DNA from 2 places in the Dactylosporangium salmoneum genome. Region 1 is predicted to be linked to the other one. Evidence: riboswitches for the same ligand, from Rfam matches in the RefSeq annotation. Region 1 holds a riboswitch; the other holds the start of a gene.
What was found. A riboswitch is a leader RNA that binds a small molecule or an ion and turns the genes downstream of it on or off. The one in region 1 is predicted to bind cobalamin.
Positions count from the first base shown of each region.

Region 2: another riboswitch for cobalamin. It lies ahead of metE (5-methyltetrahydropteroyltriglutamate--homocysteine S-methyltransferase); the one in region 1 lies ahead of cobN (cobaltochelatase subunit CobN).

Region 1 covers NZ_BAAARV010000085.1:65,977-74,189, forward strand. Annotated here, with positions in the region: gene cobN (cobaltochelatase subunit CobN) at 1-3,316, opposite strand, end outside; cobalamin riboswitch at 3,358-3,499, opposite strand; gene ABD352_RS43255 (precorrin-3B synthase) at 3,542-4,543, shown strand; gene ABD352_RS43260 (precorrin-8X methylmutase) at 4,540-5,160, shown strand; gene ABD352_RS43265 (precorrin-2 C(20)-methyltransferase) at 5,157-6,653, shown strand; gene ABD352_RS43270 (chymotrypsin family serine protease) at 6,730-8,010, shown strand; gene ABD352_RS43275 (hypothetical protein) at 8,085-8,213, shown strand, end outside.
Region 2 covers NZ_BAAARV010000103.1:8,556-16,768, reverse strand. Annotated here, with positions in the region: gene ABD352_RS49310 (LysR family transcriptional regulator) at 1-319, opposite strand, end outside; gene ABD352_RS49305 (DMT family transporter) at 393-1,385, shown strand; gene ABD352_RS49300 (type 2 periplasmic-binding domain-containing protein) at 1,474-1,674, opposite strand; gene ABD352_RS49295 (glycine hydroxymethyltransferase) at 1,690-3,105, opposite strand; gene metE (5-methyltetrahydropteroyltriglutamate--homocysteine S-methyltransferase) at 3,159-5,396, opposite strand; cobalamin riboswitch at 5,524-5,736, opposite strand; gene metE (5-methyltetrahydropteroyltriglutamate--homocysteine S-methyltransferase) at 5,910-8,177, opposite strand.

The DNA.
Region 1 (8,213 bases):
TGGCGTCGAAGCCGAACAGGTAGTCGACGGTCGCGGCGAGCTCGAAGGCGCCCTTGTAGCCGTGCCGGCGCATGGCGGCCAGCCACCTCGGGTTGACCACCCGGGCCCGGAAGACGCGCGCGGTCTCCTCGCTCAGGGTGCGGGTCCGCACCGCGTCGGGGTTGGTGCTGTCGCCGACGTAGGCGGCGGGCGCCCGGCCGGTGAGGGCGCGGACGGTGGCGACCATGCCGCCGTGGTACTGGAAGTAGTCGTCCGAGTCGGCGATGTCGTGCTCGCGGGTGTCGGTGTTCTTGACCGCGACGGAGATCCTGCGGTACGCGCCCTCCATGTCGGTGCGGGCCTCGATCCCGTCGACGCCGCGGCCGTACGCGTAGCCGCCCCACACGGCGTAGACCTCGGCGAGGTCCCGGTCGTCGCGCCAGTTCCGGCTGTCGATGAGCGGGAGGATGCCCGCGCCGTACGCGCCGGGCTTGGAGCCGAACACGCGCAGGGTGGCGCGGCGGTCGTCGCCGTGGGCGGCCAGGTCGGCCCGCACGTGGGCGCGCACGAAGTTGTCCTCGTCGGGCTCCTCGGCGTCGGCGGCCAGCCGCACGGCGTCGTCGAGCAGGGCGACCACGTGCGGGAAGGCGTCGCGGAAGAAGCCGCTGATGCGCATGGTCACGTCGATGCGCGGGCGGCCCAGCTCGGGCAGGCCGACGAGCTCCAGGCGGCTGACCCGGCGGGAGGCGTCGTCCCAGACCGGGCGGACGCCGAGCAGGGCGAGGGCCTCGGCGATGTCGTCGCCGGCGGTACGCATGGCGCTGGTGCCCCACATGGACAGCCCGACGGAGCGGGGCCAGTCGCCGTGGTCGGCCCGGTACCGCGCCAGGAGCGAGTCGGCCATCGCCTGGCCGGTCTCCCACGCGAGGCGGCTCGGGACCGCCTTCGGGTCGACCGAGTAGAAGTTGCGGCCGGTCGGCAGGACGTTGATGAGCCCGCGCAGGGGCGAGCCGCTGGGGCCGGCCGGGACGTAGCCGCCGTCGAGCGCGTGCAGGACCATCGTGAGCTCGTCGGTGGTCCTCGCCAGCCGGGGAATGATCTCGGCGGCGGCGAACCGCAGTACCCGTACAACTTCCGGATTTTCCGACAGATCCGAGATGTCCGACGCATCCCAGTCGCGGGCCTCCATGGCCTCGACCAGCGCCCGGGCGCGCGCCTCCGCGTCGTCCACGGAGAGCCGCGATCCGGACATCTCGTCCAGGCCCAGGGCCTCCCGCAGGCCCGGCAGCGCCGCGACCTGGCCGCCCCACATCTGCCGGGCGCGGAGCATGGCCAGGACGAGGTCGACGCGCGCGGGCCCGGTCGGGGCCTGGCCCAGGATGTGCAGCCCGTCGCGGATCTGCACGTCCTTGACCTCACACAGCCAGCCGTCGACGTGCAGCAGGAAGTCGTCGAACTCGGCGTCGTGCGGCCGGTCGGCCAGGCCCAGGTCGTGGTCGAGGCGGGCGGCCTGGATCAGGGTCCAGATCTGGGCCCGGATGGCCGGCAGCTTGGCCGGGTCGAGCGCGGCGATCGTGGCGTGCTCGTCGAGCAGCTGCTCCAGGCGGGCGATGTCGCCGTAGGTGTCGGCCCGGGCCATCGGCGGGACCAGGTGGTCGACGAGGGTGGCGTGGGCCCGGCGCTTGGCCTGGGTGCCCTCGCCGGGGTCGTTGACCAGGAACGGGTAGACCAGCGGCAGGTTGCCCAGGGCCGCGTCGGCGCCGCAGCCGGCCGACATGCCGACCGTCTTGCCCGGCAGCCACTCCAGGTTGCCGTGCTTGCCGACGTGGACGACCGCGTGGGCGCCGAACTCGTCGGCCAGCCAGCGGTACGCGGCCAGGTAGTGGTGGCTCGGCGGCAGGTCGGGGTCGTGGTAGATGGCGACCGGGTTCTCGCCGAAGCCGCGCGGCGGCTGGACCATGACCACGACGTTGCCGCGGCGCAGGGCGGCGAGCACGATGTCGCCGGTGGCCGGGTCGACGAAGAGCTCGCCCGGGGCCGGGCCCCAGTGCTGCTCCATGCCGGCCCGCAGGTCCTCGGGCAGGGTGGCGAACCAGGCGGCGTACCGCTCGGCCGAGATCCGGACCGGGTTGCCGCTCAGCTGCTCCTCGGTGAGCCAGTTGACGTCCTGGCCGCCGGCCGCGATGAGCTCGTGGATGAGCGCGTCGCCCTCGGCCGGGAAGCCCTCGCCGAGGTCGTACCCGCGTTCGGTCAACGCGGCGAGCAGCCGCACGACGCTGGCCGGGGTGTCCAGGCCGACGGCGTTGCCGATGCGGGAGTGCTTGGTCGGGTACGCGCTGAGCATGACCACGATCCGCTTGTCCGCGTTGGCCAGGCCGCGCAGCCGGGCGTGGGCGGCGGCGATCCCGGCCACCCGCCCCGCCCGCTCGGGGTCGGCGACGTAGACGGTGAGGCCGTCCTCGTCGATCTCCTTGAACGAGAACGGCACGGTGATGATCCGGCCGTCGAACTCCGGGATGGCGACCTGCGTGGCGGTGTCCAGCGGCGAGAGCCCGTCGTCGCTGCCGTCCCAGCCCTCGCGGCTGCTGGTCAGGCACAGGCCCTGCAGAATCGGCACGTCGAGGGCGGCCAGGGCGCCGACGTCCCAGGCCTCGTCCTCGCCGCCGGCCTGGGCGTCGGCCGGGCGGGTGCCGCCGGCCGCGAGCACGGTGACGACGAGCGCGTCGGCCCGGCGCAGCGTGTCGAGCAGCTCCGGCGGGGCGGTGCGCAGGGAGGCGGCGAAGACCGGCAGCGCGTTGGCGCCCTCGGCCTCGATCGCGTCGCACAGCCGCTCGACGAACGCGGTGTTGCCGGACACGTGGTGGGCCCGGTAGTAGATGACCGCCACCGTCGGGCCGCCGGTCGCGGCCGCCTCGCGCTCGAGCACGCCCCAGGCCGGCGTCTCCACCGGCGGGGCGAAGCCGTGGCCGGTCAGCAGCACGGTGTCGGACAGGAACCGGTGCAGCTCGGCGAGGTTGGCCGGGCCGCCGAAGGCGAGGTAGGCGTGGGCCTGGGCGGCGAGGCCGGCCGGCACCGTGGAGTGGCTCATCAGCTCGGCGTCGGGGGCCTGCTCGCCGCCGAGGATCACCACCGGGCGGCCGGTGGCCAGGAGCGCGTCGAGGCCGTCGGCCCAGTCGCGGTACGCCCCGAGGAAGCGCACGACGATCAGCTCGGCGCCCTCGGCCAGCCCCGGCAGGTCCTCCACGGCGGTGCGGGACGGGTTGGCCAGCCGGTATTCGGCGCCGCTCGCGCGGGCGCTGAGCAGGTCGGTGTCGGACGTCGACAGCAGCAGGATCACGCCGGGGTCCTCCCTCGGGGTCCGCGCCCCAAGTCGGTGGGTGGGTTCCGGCGGCGGAGGAGTTCCTGACTTCCGGATCGGCGCTGGAGGCTCGTTCCCGGTCACAGTGGCGGGACCGCCCCGGACTCGCACCGGGTTCCTCCACACGTCGCCGTTGCTGTGTACAGCGTCGCCAACTCTCCTTGACCGGCCGCCGCCGAGTCAAGCGCAGGTAGTATCCGCCCCGTGCAGCCTCCCAGCGAACGCGACGCCCCCGACCGGTGCCCCGGCGCCGTGCAGGTGCACGCCGCCGCGGACGGCGGCCTGGCCCGGGTCCGGCTGCCCGGCGGGCTGCTCACCGCGGATCAGCTGGGCGTGCTGCGGGCCGCCGCGGCCGAGCTGGGCGACCCGGTGCTGGAGCTCACCTCGCGGGCGAACGTGCAGGTCCGCGGCCTGCGCCCGGGCGCGGAGATCGAGCTGGGCGAGCGGCTGGCGGCGGCCGGGCTCCTGCCGTCGGCGACCCACGAGCGGGTGCGCAACATCATCGCCAGCCCGCTCGGCGATGTGCGAGGGCTCGTCCGCGAGTTCGACGCGTTGCTGTGCGCGACACCCGCGCTGGCCGACCTGCCAGGGCGGTTCCTGGCCACGATCGACGACGGGCGCGGGGACGTGACGCCGCTGCTCGGGGACGTGGGGCTGCACGGCGGCCGCCTGGTGCTCGCGGGTCTGCCGACCACCGCCACCGGGGGCGCGTCCTTGCTGGTGGCGGCCGCTCTGGCATTCCTGGCCGAGCGGGTCGCGCAGGAGTCGCAGGCGTGGCGGCTGGCCGAGCTGCGCGACGGTCCGGCGCGGGTGGCCCACCGGCTGCGCGCTTCCGTCGACCTGTGCGATCTGCCCGTGTTCGCCGGTCCGCCGCCAGGGGTTGTCGTGCCGCTCGGGCTCCTCACGCCCGCATTGCGGTTCGAGGATGCCGCGAAGGAGATCATTGTCACGCCTTGGCGGACCGTCGTGCTGCCGGGCGTACCGATGCCGGATTCTGATCCCTCTCCGTGGACCGGGGTGACGGCGTGCGCCGGGCGGCCGGGCTGCGCCAAGGCACTGGCCGATGTCCGCGCGGACGCCCGGCCGCGGGACCCCGGCGGACTTCCGGTCCACTGGGCCGGCTGCGAGCGGCGCTGCGGCGCGCCGAAGGGAAGGCACGTGGAGATGGTGGCGACGCCGCAGGGGTACCGGAGCGCGGTCGTATGACGGACTACATCCGCGACGGCGCGGAGATCTACCGCCGCTCGTTCGCCACGATCCGGGCCGAGGCCGACCTGTCCGCGCTGCCTGCCGACGTGGCCCAGGTGACCGTGCGCATGATCCACGCCTGCGGGATGGTGGACCTGCCGGCCGACGTCGGGCACTCCCCCGGCGTGGTCGCCGCCGCCCGGGCCGCGCTGCGGGCCGGTGCGCCGATCCTCTGCGACGCCGAGATGGTCGCCTCCGGGGTCACCCGCGCCCGGCTCCCCCGGGACAACGAGGTCATCTGCACGCTGCGGGATCCGGGTGTACCGCAGCTCGCCGCGCGCCTCGCCACCACCCGCAGCGCGGCGGCGCTCGAGCTGTGGCGGGGCCGCCTCGACGGCGCCGTCGTGGCCATCGGCAACGCCCCGACCGCGCTCTTCCGGCTGCTGGAGATGGTCGCCGAGGGCGCCGGCCGCCCGGCCGCGGTGCTCGGCATCCCGGTCGGCTTCATCGGCGCCGCCGAGTCGAAACTGGCCCTGGCCGGGTCGGACCTGGAGTACCTGGTCGTGCACGGCCGCCGGGGCGGCAGCGCGATGACGGCCGCCGCCGTCAACGCGATCGCGGACGAGAAGGAATGACCACAGTGGACAGCGGGAGCCTCTACGGCGTCGGGCTCGGCCCCGGCGACCCCGAGCTGGTGACGGTCAAGGCGGCCCGGATCGTCGCCGCCGCCCCGGTGGTGGCCTACCACAGCGCCCGCCACGGCCGCAGCATCGCCCGCACGATCGCCGCGCCGTACCTGCGCCCGGAGCAGATCGAGGAGGCCCTCGTCTACCCGGTGACCACCGAGGACACCCCGGACTACCGCGCGGTCATCGAGGAGCACTACGACGCCTGGGCCGCCCGCCTCGCCGCCCACCTGGACGCCGGCCGCGACGTCGTCGTGCTGTGCGAGGGCGACCCGCTGTTCTACGGCTCCTACATGCACATGCACAAGAGACTCTCGCAGCGGTACCGCACGTCCGTCGTCCCCGGCGTGACCTCCGTCTCCGGCGCCTCGGCCGTGCTGGGCCGCCCGCTGGTGGAGCGCGACGAGGTGCTCACCGTGCTGCCCGGCACCCTGCCCCCGGACGAGCTGGCCGCGCGGCTGGCCGCCACCGACTCGGCCGCGATCCTGAAGCTGGGCCGCACGTTCGGCAACGTCCGATCCGCGCTCGAGCAGGCCGGGCGGCTGCAGGACGCCTGGTACGTCGAGCGGGCCACCACCGGCGGGCAGCGCACCGCGCCACTGGCCGGCGTTGATCCGTCGACCGTGCCGTACTTCTCCCTCGCCCTGCTGCCGTCGAAGGTCCACGACGAGACCGCGGCCGCCCTCGCGGCGGCCCCGCCTTCGCCGGCCGCCGGGGAGGTCGTGGTCGTCGGCCTCGGACCGGCCGGGCGGGACTGGCTCACCCCGCAGGCCCAGGCCGCGCTCGCCGCCGCCGACGACCTGGTGGGGTACAAGCCGTACCTGGACCGGGTTCCGGTCAACCCCCGGCAGCGGCGGCACGCCTCGGACAACCGGGTCGAGGAGGAGCGGGCCGAGTTCGCGCTCTCCCTGGCCAAGAACGGGCGGCGGGTGGCCGTCGTGTCCTCCGGGGACCCCGGCGTCTTCGCCATGGCGGCGGCCGTGCTGGAGGTCGCCGCGGAGCCGCGCTGGAAGGACGTGCCCGTCCGCGTGCTGCCGGGGCTCACCGCGGCCCAGGCGGTGGCCAGCCGGGCCGGGGCGCCACTCGGGCACGACTTCTGCGTGCTGTCGCTGTCCGACCGGCTCAAGCCGTGGGACGTCATCGCTTCCCGGCTCTCGGCCGCGGCCGCGGCGGACCTGGTGATCGCGATCTACAACCCGGGCTCGCGCTCGCGCACCTGGCAGGTGGAGGCGGCCAAGGAGCTGCTGCTGCAGCACCGCGCCGCCGACACCCCGGTGGTGATCGGCCGCGACGTGGGCGGGCCGGAGGAGTCGGTGCGGGTGGTCGACCTCGCCGCCCTGGAACCGTCCGAAGTGGACATGCGCACGCTGCTCATCATCGGCTCCTCGCAGACCCGCCACGACGGCACGCGCGTCTGGACCCCGCGCCGCTACCCTGGCTGAGCGGTTTGTCCCACGGGACAACGCAGTGATCGCAGTTTATGTATGGTGTCACTCTCTTCGGGGAGAGGACACCTGCGTGAACCGCCGACACCGATTCTTCGTCACCGCCATCGGCATCGCCGCGCTGGTCGCGGCGCCCGCACTTCCGGCCGCCGCGGACGAGACGCCACCGCCCGCCGGCCAGGCGGGCGACGGGAGCGCCCTGCTGGTCCAGCCGGCGCTGGCGGCCCGCCAGGACCGGCTGATGCAACTGCGGACGTGGATCATCACCCAGCCGGGCATCGAGGACACCGGCTACATCGAGTCCGTCAACGACGCCGCCGACCTTTCGACCACCGTGCTGTGGTACGGCCCGGCGAGCGCCCTGCAGGACGGCATCCGCAAGGAGGCGAAGCGCCTCGGCGTGTCCGTGACGTTCAAGCAGCGCAAGTACAGCCGCGGTCAGCTGATCGCCGCGGCCACGGCGGCCTTCCACAGTTCGGGCAAGGGCGCGCTCGCGGGGTTCACGCTGCATTCCGTCGGCGCGATCGCGGCCGACTTCGACGGCATCGTGATCCGCGGCGACCAGGCCGGCGCGCCGGCGGCCGGTCGGGCCGCGCTCGACGCGTCCACCGCCGGGGCGATATCGGCGCAGCTCGGCGTCGACGTGTCCATCACCAGCGACAGCGGGCCGCTCGTGGCGGCGACCGCCACCCGGGACAGCGACTCGCCGGCGTTCAACGCGGGCGGCCTGATGTCGTCGCCGAGCACCACCAGCTTCTGCACGAGCGGCTTCGGCATCATCCTCAACGGCGTCGCGCGCACGACGACGGCCCGGCACTGCTGGCAGCACGACTACAAGACCGTGTACAGCGGCTACACCTACGGCGACGGGCTGGTCAACTCGCCGGAGGGCGCGGCCCGGGTGATGACCGCCGGCGGGTTCTACTGGATGTTCGACGGCGCCTGGAACAACACGGCAGGCTACAAGAAGACCGTGATCGGCTACGGCGACGTCGGCCTCAACGACCTGGTGTGCACCAGCGGCGCCAACTCCGGCGTCCGCTGCAACATCAAGGTCACGAACATGTGGGTGCTGCACAACGACGGCATGGGCGCCGACTTCTGGACCATCGAGGGCCACCAGCAGAACGACACCATCGCCGCCACCCAGGGGGACAGCGGTGGGCCCGTCTTCACCACCGTCGGCGACACGCAGGTGCGGGCGACCGGCATGATCCAGGCCGTGCAGAAGACCTGGACCAACTGCGTCGGCGTCCGCCTGGGGACCGCGGACATCTACTGCAGCTCCTGGGTGTACTTCTCCTCCATGCGCACGATCAACAACTCGCTCGGCGCCACGCTGCGCACGGGCTGACGGCGTAGGGTACTCCTCGGGCGGCGCGGCGCCCGGGTTCCCCGGCGGCACGGCGCCGATGAGAAGAGGACCTGATGGAGGGACACCAGCGCGGACGGCGCCGGCTGGCCGTCGCGGCCGCCCCGGTCGTGGCCGTCCTGCTGGCCGCGGCCGGCTGGTTCGTCACCCGCCCCGAGCCTGACGGCCCCGCGCCGCTGGCCGAC
Region 2 (8,213 bases), on a different contig from region 1:
GACGAGCCGCGGACTGCAAACCGCCGGCACGCACGGTGCCGCGGACCTCGCTACCCAGAGCGGCCAAGTCGGCCTGCGCTTCTTCCGCGGCGGACAGCAGCACCCGAGCGTGGCGGGCCAGCAGGCGACCGGCGTCGTTGAGCCGCACACCGCGCCCGGCCTTCTCCAGGAGCGCAACACCGACGTCCTTCTCCAGCAAGGACAGCTGCTGAGAAACGGTAGAGGGGCTGTAATCCAGCGCTGCGGCCACCGCGGCCAGCGTGCCCCGCTCCTCGAACTCGCGCAGGAAGCGCAAACGGCGAAGGTCCAGCTCGACCATGCGGGAATCCTAACGATTCGCCTGCGGATATCGTCGCTGGTCCTGACCGTTGCTGTGGTCGATGCTCCAAGGCATGGGTCTGGTCCTGTGCCTTGCTTCCGCAGCGGGTTTCGGCGCAATGGCGATCTTTGGCAAGCTCGCCTACAGCGCAGGGGTCTCGCCCGGGGCACTGCTGCTCGTCCGCTTCACCCTGGCCGCCGTGCTGCTGGTGATCCTGCTGCTCGCCCGGCCGAGTCTGCGCCGGGTGAAACCGGATCCGCGGGCGGCAGCAGCGGGTCGAACACCGGCGTCCCGGGGCCGGGTGCTGGCCATCGCGCTCGGCCTGGGCGCGGTCGGGTACGCGTCGCAGGCAAGCCTGTATTTTGCGGCGCTGCAGCGGATGGACGCCTCGCTGCTGTCGCTGATCCTCTACACCTACCCGATCCTGGTGACCATCGCGGCGGTGCTGCTCGGCCGCGACCGGCTCACCCCGGCACGCGGCGTCGCGCTGGCGGCCGCATCCGGCGGCACCCTGCTGGTGCTGCTCGGGGCCGGCGCGGTGAGCTTCGACCCGCTCGGGGCGCTGCTGGGATTTGGCTCCGCGCTCGTCTACACCACCTACATCCTCATCTCCGACACCATCGTCCACCGGCTGTCTCCCGTACTCCTGTCGACACTGGTGATGGCCGGTGCGGCCGGCACACTCGCGATACGCGCTGCGCTGGCCGGCGGAGTCGATCTGAGTTTCGGGCCCGCGGGGTGGTTCTGGCTCGCGTGCACAGCGATCGTGTCCACCGTCGCTGCGATGCTGGCCTTCTTCGCCGGCCTCGAACGGACCGGCCCCTCAACAGCCGCCATCCTGTCCACATTCGAGCCCGTCGTCACCACCGCACTCGCCGCGCTCATCCTGAGCGAATCCCTCACCACACTCCAGCTCACCGGCGGCGCCCTCGTACTCGCCTCCGCCGCCGTCCTCCAGATCCGCCGCAATCACACCCGCCCCGGCCGCAAGGCGCCGGTGGAGCAGGCCAGCACGGGGATGCCGGCCAACCCTGCCGAGCGGGTCGGGGCCCATTCGGCCGAGTAGGGCCGGCGCCCGGCGCACCGCGCGTCATGATGACCCACAACGGGTCACCCACGGGTGCAACGCAAGCGAGCCGGCCGTTGCGTGCTGACTATCCGAACACCGCGTCCGAGGTGAAGATCAGGCCAATCGTGGCCCGGCCGCTGCGGAGTGCCTCCTTGGTCCGCGGCCCGCCGAAGTCCTGTGCCGAGAACTGCCCGAAGTGCATGCCGTACGTGCTCCGGCCGGCGCGCCGGCCCGGCCCGGCGGCACGCCATGTGCCGCCGGCGCCGGCCCGGGCCGATGCGATCACCGGCCTGGTGGGCGGCTAGCCAAGGTCGACGCCGGGGTACAGCGGGAACGGCGCCAACAGCTCGGAGGCCCGCTTGCTCACGCCGTCGGACAGGGCCGCATCCAGGGTGTACTTCGCCTTCGAGCCCTCCGCCGGCGACGTGCCCGACAGGACGGTGTGGATGAGCTCGGCGATCTGATCCATCTCCGCCACGCCCAAGCCCCGGCTGGTCAGCGCCGGCGTGCCGATGCGGATGCCGGAGGTGTACCAGGCCCCGTTCGGATCGTTCGGGATCGCGTTGCGGTTGGTGACCACGCCGGAGTCCAGCAGGGCCTGCTCGGCCTGCCGGCCGGTGAGGCCGAACGGGTGGACGTTGATCAGCACCAGGTGGTTGTCGGTGCCGCCCGACACCAGCTGTACGCCCCGGGACAGCAGGCCCTCGGCGAGTGCCTGCGCGTTGGCGACGATCTGCTGGGCGTAGGTCGCGAACTCCGGGCGGCGGGCCTCGGCGAACGCGATGGCCTTGGCCGCCATGACGTGCGACAGCGGACCGCCGAGCACCATCGGGCAGCCGCGGTCGACCTGGTCGGCGAGCTCCGGCTGGGCGAGCACGGCGCCACCGCGCGGGCCGCGGAGGCTCTTGTGGGTCGTGGTGGTGACGATGTGGGCATGCGGCACCGGGTCGAAGTCGCCGGTGAAGACCTTGCCCGCGACGAGGCCGGCGAAGTGGGCCATGTCGACCATGAGCGTCGCGCCGACCTCGTCGGCGATCTCACGCAGCGTCGCGAAGTTCACCTTCCGCGGGTAGGCCGAGTAGCCGCCCACGATGACCAGGGGCTTGAACTCGCGGGCGGTCTCGCGCAGGGCGGCGTAGTCGATGCGGCCCGTGGCCGGGTCGACGCCGTAGCTGCGCTGGTCGAACATCTTGCCGGAGATGTTCGGGCGGAAGCCGTGGGTGAGGTGGCCGCCGGCGTCGAGCGACATGCCGAGCATGCGCTGGTTGCCGAACGCGGCGCGCAGCTGCGCCCACTCGGCGTCGGTGAGGTCGTTGACCTGTCGCTTGCCGAACTTCGCAAGGTAGGGCACCTCGACCCGGTCGGCCAGGATCGCCCAGTAGGCCACCAGGTTGGCGTCGATACCCGAGTGTGGCTGCACGTACGCGTAGGGCGCGCCGAAGAGGGCCTTGGCGTGCTCGACGGCGACCGCCTCGACGGTGTCGACGTTCTGGCAGCCGGCGTAGAAGCGGCGGCCGATCGTGCCCTCGGCGTACTTGTCCGACAGCCAGTTGCCCATCGCGAGCAGGACCGCGGGCGAGGCGTAGTTCTCGCTCGCGATCAGCTTCAACGACTCGCGCTGGTCGTGCAGCTCCTGCGCGATCGCGTCGGCGATGCGCGGCTCAACGGCCCGCACGGCCTCCAGCGCGGCGCGGAATGCGGTCGATTCTGCGTTCATGTCGCTCCAGATGTAGAAGGGCCGGGCGGACGGCCCGCCCGGCCCAAGGGATATCAGATGCCGCGGACCTCGGCAGCGGCGGCGACGAGGTGGCGCAGCGACGCCTCGACCTCGGCGTAGCCGCGGGTCTTCAGGCCGCAGTCGGGGTTGACCCACAGCCGCCGGGCGGGCACGGCCGCGACGGCGCGGCGCAGCGACTCGACCACCTCGTCGTGGGACGGGACCCGGGGCGAGTGGATGTCCCACACGCCGGGCCCGACGCCGCGGCCGTAGCCGATCGCGGCGAGGTCGTCGAGGACCTCCATCTTCGAGCGGGACGCCTCGATGCTGGTCACGTCGGCGTCGAGCGCGTCGATGGCGGTGATGACCTCACCGAACTCGGAGTAGCACAGGTGCGTGTGGACCTGCGTGTCGTCGGCGACGCCGCTGGTGGCCAGCCGGAACGCGCCGACCGCCCAGTCGAGGTACGCCTTCTGCTCGGCCTTGCGCAGCGGCAGCGTCTCGCGCAGCGCCGGCTCGTCAACCTGGATGACCTTGATGCCTGCGGCCTCCAGGTCGGCGCACTCGTCGCGCAGGGCGAGGGCGACCTGGTCGGCGGTGTCGGCGAGGGGCTGGTCCGTCCGCACGAACGACCAGGCGAGGATGGTGACGGGGCCGGTCAGCATGCCCTTGACCGGCTTGTGCGTCAGCGACTGGGCGTAGGTGGACCATTCGACGGTCATCGGGGCCTTGCGGGCGACGTCGCCGTAGATGATCGGCGGGCGGACGCAGCGGGAGCCGTAGGACTGGACCCAGCCGTGCTCGGTGGCGGCGAAGCCGTCGAGCTGCTCGCCGAAGTACTGCACCATGTCGTTGCGCTCCGGCTCGCCGTGCACCAGCACGTCCAGGCCCAGCTCCTCCTGCAGCCGGATGACGTGCTCGACCTCGGCCCGCATCCGCTCGACATAGCCGGGCCAGTCCACGGCGCCGGTGCGCAGTTCGGCGCGGGCCTTGCGCAGCTCGGTGGTCTGCGGGAACGAGCCGATGGTGGTCGTCGGCAGCTCCGGCAGGTTCAGCCGGGCCTGCTGGGCGGCGGCGCGGGTGGCGTAGTCGGCGCGCCGCCGGTCCTGCGGCCCCAGCTCGGCGAGGCGGGCCCGGACGGCGTCGTGCCGCCAGGCGGGCGGGACCGGCGGCAGCGGCGCGGGCAGCTCGCCGGTGCCGTTGCGCACGGCCGTGCCCAGCGTGACGACCTCGTCGACCTTCTGCCGGGCGAAGGCGAGCCGGGAGTACAGCTGCGGTTCGAGGTCCTGCTCGGCGGCCAGGTCGACCGGGACGTGCAGCAACGAGCACGAGGTGGAGACCACGACGTGGTCGGCAAGCGCCGCGACCCGGCCGCCGAGGGTCGCGGCGGCGCGCAGGTCGGTACGCCAGATGTTGTGGCCGTCGACGAGCCCGGCGACGATGGTCCTGCCGGCGAGCGGGCCGGCCGCGGCCAGCCGGTCGAGGTTGCCGGGGCCCGCGACCAGGTCCAGGCCGACCGCCTCGACCGGGGTGTCCAGCAGCGCCGGCAGTGCGTCGCCGAGCTCGCCGAAGTAGGTGGCGACGAAGAGGCGGGGCCGGTCGGTGAGCTCGCCGAGGCGACGGTAGGCGCGGCGCAGCCCGTCGATCTCCTCCGGGGTGCGGTCGGCGACGTAGGCCGGCTCGTCCAGCTGTACCCAGGCCACGCCCGAGGCGGCCAGGACGGCGAGGATCTGGGCGTAGACGTCGACCAGGTCGTCGAGCCGGGCGAAGGGGTCCTCACCCTTGGCCAGGAGCAGGAACGTGGCCGGGCCGACCAGCACCGGCCGGGTGGTGATGCCCAGGTCGGCGGCCTCAGCGACCTCGCTGAGCGCCTTCACCGGGTTGGCGGCGAAGATCGTGTCCGGGCCGATCTCGGGCACCAGGTAGTGGTAGTTGGTGTCGAACCACTTCGTCAGCTCGAGTGCGGGCTCGGCGTCCACGCCGCGGGCCATCGCGAAGTAGGTGTCGAGCTCGGACAGGCCGAGCCGGGTGAAGCGAGTGGGGATCGCACCGACGGCGACGGCGGTGTCGAGTACGTGGTCGTAGTAGGAGAACGTGTTGGACGGGATCGCGCTCAGCCCGGCGTCACGCAGCGTCTGCCACACCTCGGCCCGCAGCCCGGCGGCGGTCGATGCGAGGGCGTCCGCGTCGATCTTCCCGGCCCAGTACGCCTCGACGGCCTTCTTCAGCTCGCGGTTCCCGCCGATGCGCGGATACCCGAGGACGGTGCTCTGCCCGAATGCAGTGCTCACCAAAAGGGTCCTTCCCTCGAAGTGGCCGATGACACCAAGGAAGGACAGGAAGGAGGACACGGCGCCGCAGGGCGCTCGTGCCGCTTCCGCCCTGACCCTCCCGAGGGGTCGCCGGCGGCGCACACCGGCGGTGTGCGCAGTGCGGGCAGGTCTTCGGACTCGCGGGCACGACCCGAAGGTCACCTACCGGCCGTCGCTTCCCAGGCCTGCGTGGCCCAGTGCTTCGTTGACGGCTTTCGTTCCCACTCACCGCTGCGGGGCAGTTCCGGTCTCGCACCGGATTCCCTCTTACGACACCCGACCCTGACGGACCGGGTGAACCAACACTGCGGGCCATGGTACGGCCTCCCCGACACGGCTGGGGCCGCGGCGTCGGACTGTCTGGCGTACCACAGACGTTCATCGCACATGGTTCAGCAAGGCGCCGCGTCGTCGTCGACGGCCGGACGACTTCGAGCGCCTGGACGCCTCCCGCCGGCAGGTCGGCGCGCGGGCAGCGCGCTGCATGGCGACCTATGCACGGCCGACCGCCGGCCAGTGGCCGCCGTCACTGACCGGACCCGGCTCAGCGGCGCCGGCGCGAATCTGCGCGGCGGCGGCGACCAGCCGGGCCAGGGACTGCTCGACCTCGGCGTAGCCGCGGGTCTTCAGCCCGCAGTCGGGGTTGACCCACAGCCGGTCGGCCGGGACGGCGGCGACGGCACGGCGCAACGCGTCGGTGATCTCGGCCTGCCGCGGTATCCGCGGCGAGTGGATGTCGTAGACGCCCGGCCCGATGCCCCGCGCGAAGCCGGCGGCGCCCAGGTCGTCGAGGATCTCCATCTTCGAGCGCGACGCCTCGATGCTCGTGACGTCGGCGTCGAGGGCGGCGATGGCCGGCAGGAACTCGCCGAGCTCGGAGTAGCAAAGGTGGGTGTGGATCTGCGTGGCGTCGGCGACGCCGCTGGTGGCGAGCCGGAACGCCTCGACCGCCCAGGTGAGGTACACCCGCTGCTCGGTCTTGCGCGGCGGCAGCAGCTCACGCAATGCCGGCTCGTCGACCTGGATGACGCGGATGCCGGCCATCTCGAGGTCGTGGCACTCGTCGCGCAGGGCGAGGGCGACCTGCCGGGCTGTGTCGGCCAAGGGTTGGTCGGCGCGCACGAACGACCGGGCGAGGAGCGTGACCGGGCCGGTGAGCATGCCCTTGACCGGCCGGTCGGTGAGCGACTGGGCGTAGGTGGACCACGCGACGGTCATCGGACCGGGACGGGCGACGTCACCGTGCAGGATCGGCGGGCGGACGCAGCGGGAGCCGTAGGACTGGACCCAGCCGTGCTCGGTGGCGGCGAAGCCGGTCAGCTGCTCGCCGAAGTACTGCACCATGTCGTTGCGCTCCGGCTCGCCGTGCACCAGCACGTCCAGGCCCAGCCGCTCCTGGAAGCGGATCACGTGCTCGACCTCGGCCCGCATCCGCTCGGCGTAGCCGGCCGGGTCGAGACGCCCCGCACGCCTGTCGGCCCGGGCCTGGCGCAGCTGGTCGGTCTGCGGGAACGAGCCGACGGTGGTGGTCGGCAGCTCGGGCAGGCGGAGCCGGGCCTGCTGGGCGACGGCGCGCTGCGGGTACGGGCCACGGGAGGTGTGCTCCGGTCGCAACGCCTCCAGGCGGGCCCGGACGGCGTCGTCGCGCCAGGCGGCCGGCGCCGGGCCGGGCCGCGCCGGCAGCGTGGCGACGCCGTCGCGCAGCGCCCTGCCGAGCAGGACGACCTCGTCGACCTTCTGGCGGGCGAACGCCAGCCGGGCTCTCACCTGTGCGTCCAGCGAGGTCTCGGCGGCAAGGTCGGCCGGCACGTGCAGCAGCGAGCACGAGCTGGACACGACCACGTCGTCGGCGAGGCCCTTGAGCTGCGCGCCGATCGCGGCCGCGGCCCGCAGGTCGGTGCGCCAGACGTTGCGGCCGTCGACGAGCCCGGCGACGATGGTCTTGCCGGGGATCGGCCCGCAGGCGGCAAGCCGGCGAAGGCCGCCGGGGCCGGCCACCAGGTCCAGGCCGACCGCCTCGACCGGCGTGCGCAGCAGCGCCGGCAGGGCGTCGCCGAGGTCGCCGAAGTACGAGGCGACGAACATCCGCGGCCGGCGTGGCAGGCCGCCGAGGTAGGTGTAGGTGGCGCGCAGCGCGTCGATCTCGGCCTGGGTGCGGTCGGCGCAGTAGGCGGGCTCGTCCAGCTGCACCCAGGGCACGCCGGCGTCGCCGAGGCTGGTGAGCAGGTCCGCATAGGCGGTCACGAGGTCGCCGAGCCGGCCGAACGGGTTGTCGCCCTTGGCCAGGAGCAGGAAGGTGGCCGGGCCGATGAGCACCGGGCGGGTGGTGACGCCGAGGGCGAGGGCCTCCGCATACTCGCCGAGGATCTTCTCCGGTTCGGCCGCGAACACGGTATCCGGGCCGATCTCCGGCACCAGGTAGTGGTAGTTCGTGTTGAACCACTTGGTCAGCTCCATGGCCGGCTCTTCGGCGGTGCCCCGGGCCATGGCGAAGGAGGTGTCCAGCGGGGACAGCCCGAGGCGGCGGAACCGGTCCGGGATCGCACCGACGGCGACGGCGGCGTCGAGCACCTGGTCGTAGTACGAGGACGTGTTCGACGGCACCGCGGTGAGCCCGGCCCGGTGCAGGTCGCGCCAGACGTCGGCGCGCAGGCCGGCCGCGGTGCGCTCCAGCTGGCCGGCGTCGATGCGGCCGGCCCAGTACGCCTCGACGGCCTGCTTGAGCTCGCGGTCCGGCCCGATGCGCGGGTAGCCGAGCACGGTGCTCGATCCGAAGGGCGTGTAGCACGGCTGACG